Regions from separate parts of the Nonomuraea sp. CA-141351 genome, predicted to be linked through region 1. Evidence: riboswitches for the same ligand, from Rfam matches in the RefSeq annotation. Region 1 holds a riboswitch; each other region holds the start of a gene.

Region 1 (5,550 bases):
CCGGCGATCTGCGCGCCGAGCCGAGCCGCCTGCTCCGGCGGCATGGGCGGGTGTTCGTCGAGGCTGCCGCCGGGCACGTGCTCCATCACCATCCACGACGCCGCCTCGTCCTCGTCCTGCACGGCGTCGTACAGGGTGACCACATGCGGGTGGTTGAAGGCGGCCAGGGCGCGGGCCTCGGCCTGTAAGCGGCTGAAGCCGGCGCTGTCCACGAGCATGCGTTTGAGCACGACATCCCGGTTCAGCCGCAGGTCGCGGGCCACCCAGACCTCCGTGGCGCGGCTGCTGACGAGGCAGGTCTCCTGGCGGTAGCGCCCGCCGACCGTCATGCCGTGGCGCACCACCCGTTCTCCCCTCGCCGATCGCCAGGAACCTCGAATCTACTGGGTGAGCAGGCAAATACACAGCGTTCTTCTCACACGTTCGGACGGCCCATATCACCCGGAGTCAGCCCCGTATGCCCAAGGCGCTCGAGCTTCCGCCGCTCCCCGTGACGGACCGGCCCGATCAGCCCGGTACGTCGACGTGCCAAGCGAGCACGCGGCCGTAGTGAGACTGGCCGTACACGTGCAGGTTCCCGCGGATGGCCGCCGCGGCGACGGAGCGTACCGGGCGGGCGAACGCGCCAAGGATGGCGAGGCGGCGCTGGGAGGCGGCGTCCCACAGCCCCACTGTGCCGTCCTCGGTCCCAGTCACCAGCAGGACCCGGTCACCGTGCTCGACCAGACTCAGGCAGGTGACGGTCGATGTATGCGGAATCCACTCCCGGCGTTCCCCGGTGGTGGCGTCCCACAGGTGCACGTACCTCCCGCTGCCGACGGCGAGTACGTCAAGATCGGCGATCCGGCCCATGGCCAGACCCTCGCCGGCGTCGTCCACGCCGAGCGCCCGGATGTGCCGGCCGGTCAGCGGGTTCCAGAGGTCCACCTTGCTGCCGCACCGTGTGGCCAGCACCGACTGGTCCCCGGCTTTGCCGAAGGCGCTCTCGCTCAGCGAGAACCCCCACCTGGGCAGCTTGGCCACGCGCTCCTGCGTGACCGGGTCCCACACGTCGGCGCCGGCTGCGAGCAGCGCCCGGCCGTCGGCCTCGCCGAAGGCGAGAGCGGTGGGTGAGGCGTGATCCATGCCGCCGAAGGTGACCTGGCCGTCCTTGGCATCTCCCTTCCTGGTGATCCCACGGATCTCGCTCAGCGGCTGCCACAGCATGGTGCCGTAGGCGGCACAGCCGCTGCTCGCGATGTACGGCCGACCGGCCACATTTCCGGCTGCCAGTCCTCGGCAGCAGTGGTCGTAAGGCGAGATGTCGCAGTCGTGCCCGCGGCCGCTCTGACGGCAACCCACCGAACCGATCTTCTTTCCACTCGCCGCGTCCACCAGGAGCACGGTGTCACTGTGCGTGCCGACGGCCAGCGCGGGCGCGCCCTGCACTGTGGTGAACACCGCCAGCCCCGACCCGCCGTAGCCGGTCCGCCGGTGTCTGTGAGGCGTCTGCGCGTCCCAGACCTGCACCGTCCCGTCGAGACCGGCCGTGGCCAGGCAGAGGCGTTCCTCCAGGCGCCCGAAGGCGGCGGCCGTGATCAGGCGGGTGTCGGCGTCCAGGTCGACGTCCGTCTCGTGGCCCGGGTGCCAGATCACGGCCTTGGCAGGCCGTTCCCACGCCCCGACGGCTCCGGTGTGGTTCGCCACGAGCATCACGTTCCGCCCGTCGTGAGTCGTCATGGTCACCGGCCCCTGGTCGCGGTCGAACCCCTGACTGGGGGTCCTTTCGCCGAGGTTCTCCAGTTTCAGGTAGACCACCTTGCGGCTTTGCACCGTGTAGCCCGGCGGGTGTTCGATCCGGACCACCACGCCGACTTCGGGCCGCCCACTCCCTACGCCCACGAGCAGGGGCGGAGCGAACCCGTCCTGCTCCATGTCCTCCCAGACATCGCTCAGTTCGGCGGTCCCCAACTGCTCGCCGGTGGCGACGTCCCACACGTACAGCTCGTAGGGGCTCAGAGAGGCGAGTACGGTCCGCTCGCCCAGCTTCGCCACCGCGAGGTCGAGTATCCCGTCCCTCTCCTCCGCACGCAGCTCTCGCACGAGCTCGCCGGTGGCCGGGTCCAGCAGGTCGACGCGCCCGTCCTCGTCTTCGGCCGGGATGCCGCGGTTGTCGAAGCCGATCGCCACGGCGAGCAGCATCCGCCCGCCCTCGGCCTCGACGAAGGCCATGGCTGTCGGGTGGCCTCCGGTCGTGTCACGGGTGAACCCGCTCGCTCCGGTGAGCGGGTCCCAGGTACGGATCGTGCCGTCGTGGTCGCCGCCGGCCAGCACCGGGCGGCCGTCCACCACGCCGAACGCCAGGGCACGGACACTCGCCGTATGGCCCTCCAGGTCCGGCCCTGACTGGTCGAACGCGTCGCGAAGCCGTACCACGTGGTCCTCGCCGCCACTGGCCACGAACGTGCGGCCCTCGAACTCGCCCATCGCCACCGCCCAGACCGGGCCGTCGTGCCGGGCCGTGCACACGTGGAAGGCCGTGGGCCGCTCGCCGGTTTCCCATGCCAGAGTCCATGTCCCCGGATCTACCGCATCGAATGCTGTCAGGGCTTCCGGTTCCTCGGCAGCGGCGGTCGCGCGCAGGTGCTCGAGCCGTTCGGGGCCGGGTAGAGCGAGAAGCCGCGGGAGCGCCCGGCGATAGGCCCGCAGCAGGGCCGGTGGGCACGATCCGCCGAGCGCGCCGCGCAGGAACGCCGGACCGGCCTCGTTCAATAAGGTGAGATCGAGCGTCATCGACTCGCGTCCCGATTACCCGTGGAATGATGCCAAGTCACAATAGCAACGTACGGGTGATTCGCCCCCGTATGTTGACAATCGTAGGTCTTCGCATCGCCTGAGCGGGGCCTGGAAGAGGCGGCCCTCAAACTTTACCGAGCCCGAAAACCCTTACAGGCACGGCACTTCAGCGCTATTCAGCGGCTGATATGCGGAAATCACATTTTGCCCTACTTGCACTATCTATGGGTAGATGTCTATCTTTTGCCTAATCAAGGCATAGATGGGACGACTTTCGCCGCATCGTTGCCGCTTCGTTGACCAGACCGTGCGCTGCCCTCAGAACTCTCCGGGGACAGCGTTCGGCCGCCGAATCCGCGCCCAGCGGAGCCGGGGACCCACCTCTTGGGGTGAATCGGACGCCAGCCCAGGCTGCGCTCGTAGGGCACTTCCAGGCCCGAACCCGTCAGCTAACCCGGTAGGCGGCATGGAAGCAAGGAGTCAATGCCGTCATGCCCAAGCCTCGGCTTGCCACAGTCGCCCACGCCCTCAAGCATCACTTCGATCCCCTCACCCAGCGCCTCAGCTTCGTCGTCGCCGGTGCGATCCTCGCCGGGACCGCCGCCGTCGCCAGCGTGGCCGGCATGGCGCTCGCATCCTCCACGGAGAACGGCCCGGAACACGCGGCTCAGCACGAGACCGGATCTCTCACCTACGGCCTGGACATCTCCAACTACGAGCCCCAGTACGACTGGAACGCCAGCACGGCCAAGTTCGGCATCATCAAGGCCACGGAAGGCACGAGCTACCGCGACGCCTCCTTCGCCAGGCACTGGCTCCAGCTGGGCAAGAAGGGGATCGTGCGCGGGGCCTACCACTACGGCCACCCCGGCAACGACCCCGTCGCGGAGGCCGAGCACTTCCTGTCCGTGGTGAACTCCCAGCCCGCCAAGCCCGGCGACCTGCTGGTCCTTGACCTGGAGACCACGGACGGCAAGTCCGTCACCGAGGTCAACGCCTGGGCCAAGACGTGGCTGTCGTACGTGAAGGACAAGACCGGGATCACCCCGATGTTCTACAGCGGCTGGAACTTCGCCAACACCTACGGCAGGGGCCTGGCCGAGTACCCACTGTGGGTCGCCCACTACAGCAAGGCCAAGGGAGCGATCACCCCACCCGCCGACTGGAAGTCCTGGACCATCCACCAGTACACCGAAACCCCCATCGACCAGAACGTCTCCGCACTGACCGCCGACCAACTGCGCAGCCTGGGCCGCCGCGCCGCCTGAGCAAGCAAGGCGCGAACGGCCGGCGCCCGCGTCCGTCCACGCCTACCTGTGGCTGCGTCACCTCATGTGTTCGGCCATGACCCGCCGCATGTCGGAGGCGGCCCGCAGGGTGCCCCGGACGGTGCCGGTGACCTTGGAACGGCCCGCTCGACGCAGGTAGTCCACCTCCACCTCCGCGATCCGCCAGCCGGAGGCGGCCGCGCGCAGCACCATTTCGAGCGGGTAGCCGAACCGGCGGTCGTTCAGCCCGAGCGCCAGCAGCCGGGACCGTCCGGCGGCCCGCATGGGCCCGAGGTCGTGCAGCGGCGCCCCGGTGCGGCGACGCAGGCCGCGGGCGATGACGGCGTTGCCGAGCCGGGCGTGCCAGGGCCAGGCGCCTGCCTCGCACGGCCGGCGGGCGCCGAGCACCAGGTCGGCGTGGCCGCCTATGACGGGTTCTGCGACTCTCGGGAGCTGGCGGGGGTCGAGGGAGGCGTCGGCGTCCATGAAGCAGACCACCTCCGCGCTCGCGGCCAGCAGCCCCGCATGGCAGGCGGCACCGAAGCCGCGGCGCGGCTCGTGCACCACACGGGCGCCGAGGTCGCGGGCGACCTCGGCGGAGCGGTCGGTGGAACCGTTGTCGACCACCAGGGCACGGTAGCCCTCGGGCATGCGACCGAGCACCCAGCCGAGCGCGGCCTCCTCGTTCAGGCAGGGCAGGATCACCTCGACGGTCATGACCACGCGAACTCCTTCATGCCCGCCTCGAACCCGATCTCGGCGTGGAAGCCGAGCTCGCGGCCTGCCCGCTCGGGAGAGGCGACGATGTGGCGGACGTCCCCGAGCCGGTAGCCGCCGGTGATCCGCGGGGCCGGCCCGCCCCGCTCGGCGGCCAGTGCGGCGGCCATCTCGCCGACGGTGTGCGGGGTGCCGCTGGCGATGTTGTAGGCGCGCGGCTCGCCGGGATGCGCGGGCGCGAGGGCGGCCGCCAGGTTCGCCCGGGCGACGTCGCGTACGTGCACGAAGTCGCGGAGCTGGCCGCCGTCTTCGAAGACCTTCGGCGGCCGTCCCGCCTCCAGCTCGGAACGGAAGATCGCGGCGACTCCGGCGTAGGGGGTGTCGCGGGGCATACGCGGGCCGTAGACGTTGTGGTACCGGAGTGCGACGACGCTGCCGCCGGTCTCCCTTGCCCAGTTGGCGGCCAGGTGCTCCTGGGCGAGCTTGCTGGTGGCGTAGGCGTTGCGCGGATCGAGCGGCGCGTCCTCGGCGATGGTGACGCAGCGGACCGGTATGCCGCAGTCAGGGCAGGCCGGGTCGAACCGGCCCCGCTCCAGGTCCCGTCTCGTGCGCGGGCCCGGGCGCACCCGGCCGTGCCCGGGGCACTCGTAGGAGCCCTCGCCGTAGACCACCATCGAGGAGGCCAGCACCAGCCGCTCGACCCGATGGCGCGCCATGGCCGCCAGCAGCACGGCCGTGCCGTACATGTTGATCGAGGCGTAGTCCGGCAGGTCGGAGACGTCCACGCCGA
Region 2 (5,550 bases), 2.6 Mb from region 1:
TGGACGGGCAGCTGCACCTCGCGCTCGTGGCCGGTTTCCGAGTCGCGGGCGTGCACCGTCACGTGCCGGTGCGCCGGTTTCCACTCGGCGCCGATGTGGCGTTTGGCCGACTCGGCCTCGTGCTCGTCGAGGAGGAGGCCGTGCTCGTGTTCGACCAGGCGCACGATGGCCCTGTCGACGGCCTCGCCGCCGCCTGGGACGGCCGTCGTGGACACGGCGGCCCCGGACGAGAGCACGGCGATCCTGGCCGAGTCGCGCCCGATGTCGATCACCATGTTCCCGGCGACGTCGTCGACCGGCAGTCCGGCGCCGAGCGCCGCCGCGAGCGAGTGCGGGACGAGCACGATCCGCCGGGCGTCCGCCTCGAACGCCACGTCGCTCAGTGCCGTCCGCTCGATCGGGGTGGAGGTGTCGGGCAGCGCCATGACCAGGCGTGGCCTGGCGAACGGACGCCGGTGCACCTTGCTCAGGAAATGCCTGACCATGCGCCAGGTCAGCTCGCCGTCGGCCGGCAGGCCGCCGCTGACCGGCCGGTACGTCTCGCCGTCGGTCGCGTCCGCGCCGTACGCGATGACCTTGCCGGTGCGCTCGTCGAGCATGACCGCCGAGGGCTCGTCGAGCACGATGCCCTTGCCCCTGGCGTAGATTCGTGTGCTCGCGCCTCCCAGATCCAGCGCCAGGTCACGGCCCAGGAGGCTCATGGCAGGACCGGGGGCTTGACCGTCATGCCGGGTGTATTTCCTGAGCCACTCCAACCCAACACCAGGAACTGAACGGTTCCCCTTTACCTATGAACCGCGTCGGGTCAGCGCCTGAGGTCGGCCAGCGTCTCCTCGGCCCACGCCAGACCGGCGCGGACGTGGCTCAGGCCGAGCTTCGCCGCGTACGCGCCGACCCCGTCCTTGGGGTGGCACTGCAGCACCGCGAGCCGCTCCTCGAAACCGGTCCTGATCCGCTCCACCACCGCGATCGCCTCGTCCGTGTCGAGCAGCGGCAGCAGGAACGCCTGGAGCGCGGTCTCGCTGCGTACGGTCACGGCGGGCTGGTGCTCGACCAGCCACGTGTGCAGCTCACGCGTGCCCTCAGGGGTGATCGTGTAGATCTTGCGCCCCCTCGCGCCCTCCGACTCGACCGCCACCAGCCCGTCGGCGGCCATCTTCACCAGCTCGGGATAGATCTGCGTGTGCCCGGCCTGCCAGACATGGTTGAGCGAGTGCTCGAACTTCTTGGCAAGGTCATAACCGCTCGCCGGGCCGATCGCCTCGAGCAGTCCGAGCAGCGCGATCCGTAGGGACATGCCCTTCAGCATAACGAAGACTTGACATGTCAGAACTTACATATAAGTTCTCACATGTGACTACTGACATGAAGACCCGTGGCAACGGGATTGTCCTGCTCGCCGTGCTCGGCGGGATGTTCCTGGCGATGCTCGACCAGACGATCGTCGGCACGGCCTTACCGCGCATCACGAGCGAGCTGGGAGGCGCCACCCTCTACGTCTGGGTCGTGACGGCGTACCTGCTCACCTCCACGGTGACCGTGCCGCTCTACGGCCGGCTGTCCGACCAGCACGGCAGGAAGCCGCTGCTGCTGATCGGGATGGTGGTGTTCGTGGCGGGCTCGGCGTTGTGCGGGGCGGCGCAGGACATGACGCAGCTCATCGCGTTCCGCGCGCTCCAGGGGCTCGGCGCGGGCGCGCTGTTGCCGCTGTCGATGGCGCTGGTGATGGAGATGTTCCCGCCGGACGGCAGGAGCGGCGCCCGCGTGCAGGGCGCGCTCGGCGGCGTGATGGGGCTGACGTACCTGGCGGGGCCGTTCCTCGGCGGGTTGTTCACCGACCACGCGAGCTGGCGGTGGTCCTTCTATGTGAACGTGCCGCTCGGCATCGTGCTGATCGCGATCGTCGTGCTGCGCCTGCCGAACCGGCCGGGCACCGGAGGCGGGCGTCCCGACTACGCGGGCATCGCGGTATTCACCGTGGCGATCAGCGCGCTGCTGCTGGGGCTGACGGAGAAGGGCCTGGACGGGCATACCTGGGCCGACGTCGCCGTGGCCGGGCCGATCGTGCTCGCGCTCGCGCTGCTCGCGGTGTTCGTGCTGATCGAGAGGCGGGTGGCCAGCCCGATCATGCCCATGCACCTGTTCGGCAACCGTACCTACACGTTCGTCAACGTCACGTCGTTCTTCACGGCGTTCTGCATGTACGCGGGGGTCGTGTTCCTGCCGCGTTACTTCCAGGAGTCCCTGGGCGTCAGCGCCACCGAATCGGGGCTGAGGATCTATCCGATGACGCTGGCGATGGTCGTGGGCAGCGCTCTCATGGGGACGCTCATGTCCAGGACCAGGGTCTACAAGCCGTGGCTGGTCGTGTCCCCGTTCCTGCTGGTCGCGGGCACCCTGCTCTGCCTCAACCTGACCGCGCACACCGACGGGGTGCTGCTGGCGGGCTGGATGCTGCTGATCGGGCTGGGCATGGGGCCCATGTTGTCCGGCCTGACCGTGGCCGCGCAGCAGTCGGTCGAGCCGCAGTACATCGGCACCGCCTCGGCGAACCTGGCCTTCTTCCGCCAGATCGGCGGCTCCGTCGCGCTGGCCGTGGGCGGCACCCTCTACGGCTCCACCGTCGCCGCGGACGCGCCCGCGCACGGCCTGGCCGCCGCGCACGCCTCCGCTGCGGCCGTGGTCATCCCGTCGCTGGGGGTGGTGGGAGCGCTGATCGCCCTGGTGGCGTTGGTGGCGATGCCGGGCAGGCGGCTGGACGCGCCGGCGGTCTCGCAAGGCAGGGTCGAAGCCGGTTTCGCGTCGTAAGCGGGGCCATGCGAAGCTGTGAGTTGTCCCCAACACCTTGGAGGTCCTCATGGCGGATACACCGGAGCCGGAAGTCAGCGAAACTCCCGAGGACGAGATGAAGCGCAAGTTCCGCGAGGCGCTGGAGCGTAAGCGCAACCTGCACGCGGACTCGGGCGCGGGTGGCAAGGGCGGCGACCCATCGAAGATCCACGGGGCGCACGGTCCGGCTGCGAGTAAAAGATCGTTCAGGCGCAAGAGCGGCGGCTGAGGCTGGATTTTTCAGGGGGTACGGCAGTGCCGTACCCCCTTTTTTCTTTGTACGGGAAGGTAGATCTTCTGCCCGTTTCATGACGAAGTGTTTGCGTATGTCCGGAATGCGTGGTTAGAGTGTTGCCCAATTCACAGCCGGTGGCGTGGACCTCACAGAGGAGGAACAGCCGGCTGGCGCCGAATCCCGATCGCTCGGGAACCGGGGACCCACTGCAAATGGGGTGAATCCGACCACACGTCGGTAGGGCATCTCCACGTCCGAACCCGCCAGCTAACCCGGTAGGCGAGATGGAGAGGACATATGAACGACTTGGACGACCGCGTCGAACTCCCAGACAGCGTGATAGCCGCCGCCTCCTGAGCGGTCCCTTCCTCAGGTTCGTTTCGCGCTCCGCGTAGCTCCCCCCAAGTCAGGTGCTTTGCCCTGCTGCGCCCTTTTGGAGCGAGCGCAACCTCCCTGCCCCCGTCGCGAAGGACTTAATTTTCATGTCTGCACGTTTTGGCCTGCGTTCCCTCGCTCTGCTCACCAGCTCTACCGTGTGCGCGCTGACCTGCGCCGGCACCGCGGCTCACGCCGACTCGAGCACTGACGAGAAGGTCCTGCTCAAGGGCTCGACCACCGCTTCATACTTCTGGGACGACTCCTCCGGCCGCGCCGGTGACACCGGCCTGCCCGCCAGCGGCAAGCCCATGCAGAAGGGCCTGGCCGCCAGTCCGAGCTGGCCGCTCATGACCGAGGGCTATGTGGTCTACGAGGGCAAGAAGCTGCCCTTCTTCGTCGGCGACCGCGGCCCGGGCGTGCCCTCCAACAACGGGGTCATGCTGGACCTGGATGCCAAGACGTTCGCGGAGCTCACCGGCGGCACGTTCAACTCCGACACACTGGGCGTCGACGGCAACGGCGGCGAGGGCCACATCAAGGTCGACTACGTCATCACCAAGTGGGGCCAGGGTCCAGGCAAGAAGAACTACCCGGTTCCGTTCTCGACCGGCGCCTGGGCCGAGCAGGACGACAACCCGGCCGAGCCTCCCGCGGCCGCCAGCGAGGCCGTGCCCGCACCGCTCTCGAAGAGCACAGCCGCCATCGTGGCCGGCGCCGTGGCCGTGGCGGGCGGCAGCGTGGCGCTCACCAGCGAGCGCATCCGCAACCTCATCAAGATCTGACTTTACGGGTCACTACCAGAATGTCATTCTGGTCCTCGTGACCACCCGTGTAGCCGCGAACGGCATCGAAATCGCCTACGAGAGTTTCGGTTCGCACGAGGGCCGTCCCCTGCTCCTCATCATGGGACTCGGCGCCCAGCTGATCCACTGGGACGAAGGGCTCTGCGAGCTGCTGGCGGGACAGGGACATCACGTCGTACGGTTCGACAACCGCGACGCGGGCCTCTCCACCCACTTCCACGACAAGGGCGCTCCCGCGCTGGGGGCGCCCTCGCCGTATCTGCTGGACGACCTGGCCGATGACGCGGCGGGGCTCATGGACGCCCTCGGCTGGCCCGCCGCGCACGTGGTCGGCGCCTCGATGGGCGGCATGATCGCCCAGGCCCTGGCCATCCGCCACCCGGACCGGGTGCTGACCCTGACCTCGATCATGTCCACGCCCGGACCCTCGGTGGCCCCGCCGACGGAGGCCGCGCTCGCCGTCCTCCTGGCCAGGCCCGCCCCCGACCGCGGATCCGTCATGGCCCAGGCGGTGCGGACCTGGTCGGTCCTCGGCTCGCCCGGATACGCGCTGGACCCTGAGAGGATCACCGAGCTGGCCGGGCTGGCGTTCGACCGCTGCTTCGACCCCGACGGCACGGCCCGGCAGCTCGCCGCGATCATGGCCTCGGGCGACCGTACGGCGCTGCTCACGGGCCTACAGGTGCCCACGCTGGTGCTGCACGGCGAGGCCGACCAGCTCATCCCTGTCGCCGCAGGCCACGCCACGGCCGCGGCCGTCCCCGGTGCCCGCCTGGTGACCTACGCGGGCATGGGCCACGACCTGCCGCGCCCGCTCTGGCCGTCCATCGTGGACGAGATCACCAAGCTCACCGCCACCGGCCCCCTTTCCGGCCCTCCCGTCGCACTTGGGTGAAGGTCCTTTTGGGGGAGGGGCGGTGGGTCACTCGTGGCGTGTGCTGCCAACGGGATCAGCCGAAGTGGGCACGGGTCTCCGCGAACGCCTGATCCGTGCCCTCCAGAGCCTTCGCCACGTCCGCCTCCGTGTGCGCGGCCGACATGAACCAGTTGTGCCACGGGTGCAGGTAGACCCCGTGCCGCAGGCAGGCGTCGCTCCAGTACATCGCGACCGAGAGGTCGGCGTCCCCGTCGAAGCTGAGCCAGGGGATCGTCACCGGCCCCGTCTGGTTCACCACGAACCCGTGGGACTTGGCCTGCGCGTGCAGCCCCTCACGCAGCTGCGTGCCCGCCCGCTCCATGGCCCCGATGCCGTCCGTGTCGCGCAGGGTCTCGATGGTCGCCTTGGCCGCCGCCATGGCGACCGCC
Region 3 (5,550 bases), 4.1 Mb from region 1:
GGCGGGCTGGGACATGCCGGTGTGGTCGGCCGCGGTGGTGAAGCCGCCGTGCTCGGCGACCGCGACCAGCACCCTGAGCTGCGCCAATGTCATGCCGACATACCTTAGTTGGTATTTGACCATAGGTGGGGCAGAACATCATGGTTATGCCATGTCCGAGCGAATGACGATCGAAGTCGACGGCCGCATGGCCAGTTATCTGACGGCGGGCGAGCGGGGCCCGGTGGTGTTGCTGCTGCACGGCACGTATTGGAGCCGGGTCTGGGAGCCGGTGATCAACACTCTGGCGGCGGCGGGGCTGCGGCCTGTGGCGGTCGATCTGCCGGGGCTGGGGCGTTCCGAGGGGGAGCTCACAGGGGAGACGGCGGCGGTGCCCGCGCTGGCGGCGTGGGTGGGGCGGTTCGCGGCCGCGGTGGGTGCGCAGGCGCCGCTGCTGGTGGCGGGGCACGACATCGGGGGCGCGGTCGCGCAGCATCTGCTGGTCGAGTCGGAGGTACGGCGGCTGGCTCTGGTCAATTCGGTCACGTACGACTCCTGGCCGGTGCCCGGGGTGGCCCGTTACCGGGATCCCGCTGTGGTGGCGGCCACGACCGTGGAGGAGTTGCTGGCCGCGCGCCGCAAGGCCGTCACGACCGCGCTGGCTCGGCCGGCCTCCGAGGCGGAGCTGGCCGGCTACCTGGAGCCGTGGCACGACCTGCGGGTCGGCCGGTCCTGGATGGCCCTGGCGGGCGCGGCCGACAGCCGCTACACGCTGGACCTGGTGCCCGCGCTGAAGGCCGATGAGACGCCGAAGCTGCTGGTGTGGGGCGAGGACGACACGTTCCAGGAGGTCCGGTACGCCGAGCGCTTCGTGGCCGAGATCCCGAACAGCACGCTCGTGCGCATTCCCGGGGCCGGGCACATCCCGATGGAGAACGACCCGGCGGGGGTCGCGCGGGCTCTGGCGGATTTCTTCCTCTCATGAGCGCCCGCGGGCTGCGAGGGCGACGATCGCGAGCAGGACCAGGGCGAGCGTCAGCGCGGCTGCGGGGCCGATGTTCAGGTGCAGCGTGGCGCCGGCGAGCGCGCCGAGGAACATCGCCGCGACGGAGGCGAACCGGCGGAAGGCCGCCCGCCCGGGGGTGTCGGCGGCCAGGCCCGTCAGGGTGGTGGTGAGGACGTTGGTGACCAGGTCGGGTACGCCCAGCGCGCGTACGGACGCGTTCTGCAGGCCCATGCCGCACGCGAGCAGCGCGATGAGCGCCGCCCTGGCCCCGGCGGTGTGGTGTCCGGCCGTGAGGGCCACTACGAGGCCGGCCGCGACGAGGACCGCGTGCACGGTGGTGGCGATGGTGAACGCCCGCCGCGCGTTCCCCACCTGCCTGGTCAGCAGGCCGGCGCTCCACGCTCCGGTCCCGAAGCAGGCGAGGGACAGGGGAGGGGCCCATTTCGACAGGTCTCCTCCGCCAACCAGGGCGAAGCCCAGGAAGACGATGTTGCCGGTCATGTTGGCCACGAAGACGCGGCCCAGGCCGAGGTAGCTGACGGCGTCCACGATTCCGGTGACCATGGCCAGGAGGATCAGCAGGGCGGGCAGGAGGCCGTGTGGGTTTCCGCCGCGGGGGAACAACCCGTCGGCGACCCACTGGAGCCCGCCCTTCATGGCTGCTTCGAGACGACGGCTCCTGGGCGTGGGCTGGGTCTCATGGCGGCTCCTTGGCGAGGTTCGCGCGTGGCTCTTCCCGCGAGCCTGCTTCCCTCGGGTCTTCCCAGGTGGCGGGCCGCTCATCCGGCCTGCGCCTGACCCGCCTCGCCGGTGGAATGCGAAGAGCGCGCGCCCCTTTCGGGACGCGCGCTCGTCTAGCGCAACAGGGTCAGCCGGCGTACTGCGGGTAGCCGTAGCCGACGACCTGGGACTTCGGACGCACGCGCTCTTCGACCTTGCCGTTGCCGGTGTTGCCTTCGACGGTCGAGATGGTGCCGTCGCCGTTGTCCTTCTCGACGAACCCGACGTGCTGGATGTCGTCGAGGCTCTTGCTGCCGCTCCAGGAGAAGAACACGACCGCGCCGGGCTTGGCGACAGTGCCGAAGCGGTGGTTGGCCGCGAACCACTTGGCGTGGGCGACGGTGTAGGCGTCCCAGCCGACCTGCGGGCGGGCGCCGGTCTGCTCGCCGACCCAGGAGACGAACATCGAGCACCAGGCGGCGTTCACGTAGTCGGCCCGGCTGCCGCCGTCACGGGCGATGGTCTCCGCGGCGCGCTGTGAGTTGGCGTACCACTTCTGGTACGGGGTGCCGCCGCCGTAGGCGTTCTCGGAGGTGCCGACCTGGGACTTGGCGAGCGCCAGGACCTGGGAGGCGGTGACGTTGATCTTGGTTTCCCGGGACTTGGCACGGTCGTTGTCGTGAGTGGCTGCGGTGGCCGGCTGCTTGTCCGCGGCGGAGGCCGCGGTCATGTGGGCGCCGAGCCCGGAGGCCAGGACGGTCGCGCCGAGCGCGGCTCGGACGATGTTGGTCTTCGTGGCAGCGGTAATGCGGAACTTGGCCATCGAGGGGGTTACTCCTTGCTTCCATGCCGCTTACCGGGTTAGCTGACGGATTCGGGCGTGGAAGCTGCCCTACGGCACCGAAGTGCCGATTCACCCCATGGGACTTGGGTCCCCGGTTCCGCCCGGAGGCGGATTCAGCGGTCACAGGACGGTCCTGTGATGTGTGTCGCGATGGTCGGACATCGCCGGACAAACCGGACGAATGTCTCAAGAATGCCTCAAATGTAATGCATAAGGCAAGAGGCTACAAATCTGTAACGACCCAGCTAGGCGAGCTGCCTGCGAGCCGCGGCCAGGAGCCCCATCATGGCAAGGGACTCATCAAGCGGCATGACCGAGCTTTCGGTCCTGCCTTCGGCCGTCGCGGCGCGGACTTCGCGGAGCTCTCCGGCGTATCCGTTGTCCGCCGGATCGAGCACATGCTCCTCCGGCTCCATGGAGCGCCCGGAAAGTAAAATCCGCTGCGGGGCCCAGAACGGCGCCTGGACGTCCGCCCGCATCTGAGTACCTACAACACAGGCATGGTTCGGGTAATTCCCGAGCAACGAGGTCTCTACGAGAGCCCGCCTGCCGTCGGGGTAGAGCAAGACCCCGGCCGCCTCCGCGTCCACGCCGTTGGGGGCCAGGGAGCCGGTGATCCGCAGGTCAGAGGGCATGCCGAGGAGCAGCTGAGCCAGGCCGAACGGGTAGATCCCGAGGTCGAGCAGGGCCCCGCCGCCCAGCTCCGGCGCCCACAGCCGGTGCGCCGGATCGTAGGGCTTGGCGAAGCCGAATGAGGCCTGCACGGAGCGGATGTCGCCGAAGCGCTCGTCGGCCGCGATCTTCTGGATGAGGGGGTTGAAGCGCATCCACATGGCTTCCATGAGGAACACGCCTGCCTCGCGCGCCAGCCGTACCATCTTCTCCGCGTCGTCCACGGTGGCGGCCAGCGGCTTCTCGCACAGCACGGCCTTGCCCGCGGCGATGGCGGCCTCCGCCACCTGCAGATGCTGGGCGTGCGGCGTCGCGACATAGACGGCGTCCACGGCCGGATCGGCGCACATCTGCTCATAGGAGCCGTACGCCGACTCCGCGCCCAAAGTGGAGGCCAGGGCCTGCGCCCGTCCTAAGTTCCTGGACCCGACGGCGGCCACCCGCATCCCCGGCTCGGCCACGATGGCCGCTCCCACAGTCCGCGCGATACCGCCTGTCGCCGCAATGCCCCACGCAAAATCCCGCACACGGGAGATCGTAGACGAATCACATCATGTCGAACGTGTCGGGATCGGGACCGAAACGCCGGCCCCTGTTCAGCGCGCCGATGGCGGCCATGTCCTCGGGGTCGAGGATGAAGTCGAACACGTCGATGTTCTCGGCGATCCGCGACGGGGTCACGGATTTGGGGATGACGACGTTGCCGAGCTGCAGGTGCCAGCGGAGCACGATCTGCGCGGGCGTCTTGCCGTACTTGCCGGACAGCACGGCCAGCGCGGGGTCGTCGAGCAGCCCCTGGCCCTGGCCGAGCGGGCTCCAGGCCTCGGTGAGGATGCCGTTGGCCTCGTGGAAGGCGCGCATTTCGCGCTGCTGCAGGTACGGGTGGAGCTCGATCTGGTTGATCGACGGCACGATGTCGGTCTCGTTCATCAGCCGGGTCAGGGTGTCGATCGTGAAGTTGGAGGTGCCGATGGCCTTCGCCCGCCCATCACGGTAGATCTTTTCCATCGCCTTCCACGCCTGCACGTACTTGTCCTGCTGCGGCACCGGCCAGTGGATGAGGAAAAGGTCGATGTAGTCGAGGCCGAGCCGGGCCAGGCACTCCTCGAAGGCCGCCTCGGCGCGTCCGTGGTCGGCGTTCCACAGCTTGGTGGTGACGAACACCTTCCGGCGCGGCAGCTCCGATTCCCGCACGGCCTGGCCCACGCCCTCCTCGTTGCCGTACGCGGCGGCGGTGTCGACGTGCCGGTAGCCGGCCTTCAGCGCGGTCGTGACGGCCTGCGCGGCCTCGTCGGCGGCGACCTGCCAGACGCCGTAGCCGAGCTGCGGGATGTGCACGCCGTCGGCGTTGAGCAAGAGAGAGTTCATAGCCTCCATTGTTCACGTCGCGTTTCTGAGGGCTTAAGGCGGCGGGGCTAGCTTGAAGCGGTCGTGAACGGGCCATCACCCGGCTGGGAGGAGCAGGAGTGGTCGAACAGGCGTCGGCCTGGGTGGAGTCTCCGCTCCAGATGCTGTGCGCCGTCGAGGCCCACCACGCAGGCTTGCTCGGTCCCAAGACGGTCGTCGTGCCGCGCTCGGGTCTTCGGCCGCTGAAGGCCACGCGCCGGGAGCTGAGGTCTCTCGGGCTACCCGACGGACTGGAGCTCGCCGACCCGCGCGAACGCATGCCCAGACGCGTGCAGGCCGTCGGCGACGCCTTCTCCGGCAGGGTGCAGCTGCGCTGGCTCACCTCGCGTCCGGGCCGCATCGTGATCGTGGACGACGGTCTGGCCACTCTCCGGCTGCTCGAGCTGCTGGCCGCGGGGCCGTACCGGCCGCTGCTGCGGGCCAGGGCCCAGCCGACCAAGCTGCGCGCCGCGCTGGGCCTGGCGGCCGCGCTGCGGCTGCGCCTGAGCGACGTGTCGGTCTTCACCGCCCTGCCCGTCGACAAGTCCCTGGAAGACGCGGTACGTCGGGCCGGGATCGATCTGGTACGCCACCAGTTCGCCTGGCTGCGGGCCCAGCCGCCCAGCGCCGAAGGGCCGGCGGAGCGCACGGTCGTCCTCGGCACCTCGCTCGTCAGGAACGGCCTGGTGCACCGCGACCACTACCTGCGCTGGCTGACCGACCTGGCCGCGCGCGAGCCGCTGGCGTACTACCCGCACCGCCGCGAGGACCCCGTCGACGTCGCGCTGATCCGGGAACGCCCGGGGATCACGGTCCACGACGCCGGTGCGCCCGCCGAACTGACGCTGCGCGGCCTGGACGCGAGCCAGCGCGTGCTCAGCCTCCCCTCGACCGCGATCACCTCGCTGCGGGTGCTGCTCAGCCCGCGCGGTGTCGCCGTCGA

The links. Region 1 has a riboswitch for cyclic di-AMP ahead of ACQPWU_RS01910 (glycoside hydrolase family 25 protein). Riboswitches for the same ligand answer to the same signal wherever they lie in the genome.
Region 2: it holds a riboswitch for cyclic di-AMP, as region 1 does, so the genes downstream of both, ACQPWU_RS49490 (hypothetical protein) here and ACQPWU_RS01910 (glycoside hydrolase family 25 protein) in region 1, are expected to answer to the same signal.
Region 3: it holds a riboswitch for cyclic di-AMP, as region 1 does, so the genes downstream of both, ACQPWU_RS21390 (CHAP domain-containing protein) here and ACQPWU_RS01910 (glycoside hydrolase family 25 protein) in region 1, are expected to answer to the same signal.

The regions. Positions count from the first base shown of each region.
Region 1 is NZ_CP191982.1:372,313-377,862, reverse strand. Features, by position in the region: gene ACQPWU_RS01920 (serine/threonine-protein kinase) at 1-344, opposite strand, end outside; gene ACQPWU_RS01915 (WD40 repeat domain-containing protein) at 508-2,772, opposite strand; cyclic di-AMP (ydaO/yuaA leader) riboswitch at 3,112-3,254, shown strand; gene ACQPWU_RS01910 (glycoside hydrolase family 25 protein) at 3,267-4,043, shown strand; gene ACQPWU_RS01905 (glycosyltransferase family 2 protein) at 4,101-4,760, opposite strand; gene ACQPWU_RS01900 (NAD-dependent epimerase/dehydratase family protein) at 4,757-5,550, opposite strand, start outside.
Region 2 is NZ_CP191982.1:10,552,881-10,558,430, reverse strand. Features, by position in the region: gene ACQPWU_RS49510 (rod shape-determining protein) at 1-701, opposite strand, end outside; gene ACQPWU_RS49505 (PadR family transcriptional regulator) at 806-1,297, opposite strand; gene ACQPWU_RS49500 (MDR family MFS transporter) at 1,354-2,808, shown strand; gene ACQPWU_RS49495 (DUF5302 domain-containing protein) at 2,858-3,058, shown strand; cyclic di-AMP (ydaO/yuaA leader) riboswitch at 3,226-3,361, shown strand; gene ACQPWU_RS49490 (hypothetical protein) at 3,547-4,224, shown strand; gene ACQPWU_RS49485 (alpha/beta fold hydrolase) at 4,262-5,140, shown strand; gene ACQPWU_RS49480 (aminotransferase class III-fold pyridoxal phosphate-dependent enzyme) at 5,196-5,550, opposite strand, start outside.
Region 3 is NZ_CP191982.1:4,518,841-4,524,390, forward strand. Features, by position in the region: gene ACQPWU_RS21375 (LysR family transcriptional regulator) at 1-93, opposite strand, end outside; gene ACQPWU_RS21380 (alpha/beta fold hydrolase) at 152-964, shown strand; gene ACQPWU_RS21385 (YoaK family protein) at 959-1,642, opposite strand; gene ACQPWU_RS21390 (CHAP domain-containing protein) at 1,854-2,528, opposite strand; cyclic di-AMP (ydaO/yuaA leader) riboswitch at 2,541-2,678, opposite strand; gene ACQPWU_RS21395 (Gfo/Idh/MocA family protein) at 2,795-3,748, opposite strand; gene ACQPWU_RS21400 (aldo/keto reductase) at 3,768-4,589, opposite strand; gene ACQPWU_RS21405 (hypothetical protein) at 4,688-5,550, shown strand, end outside.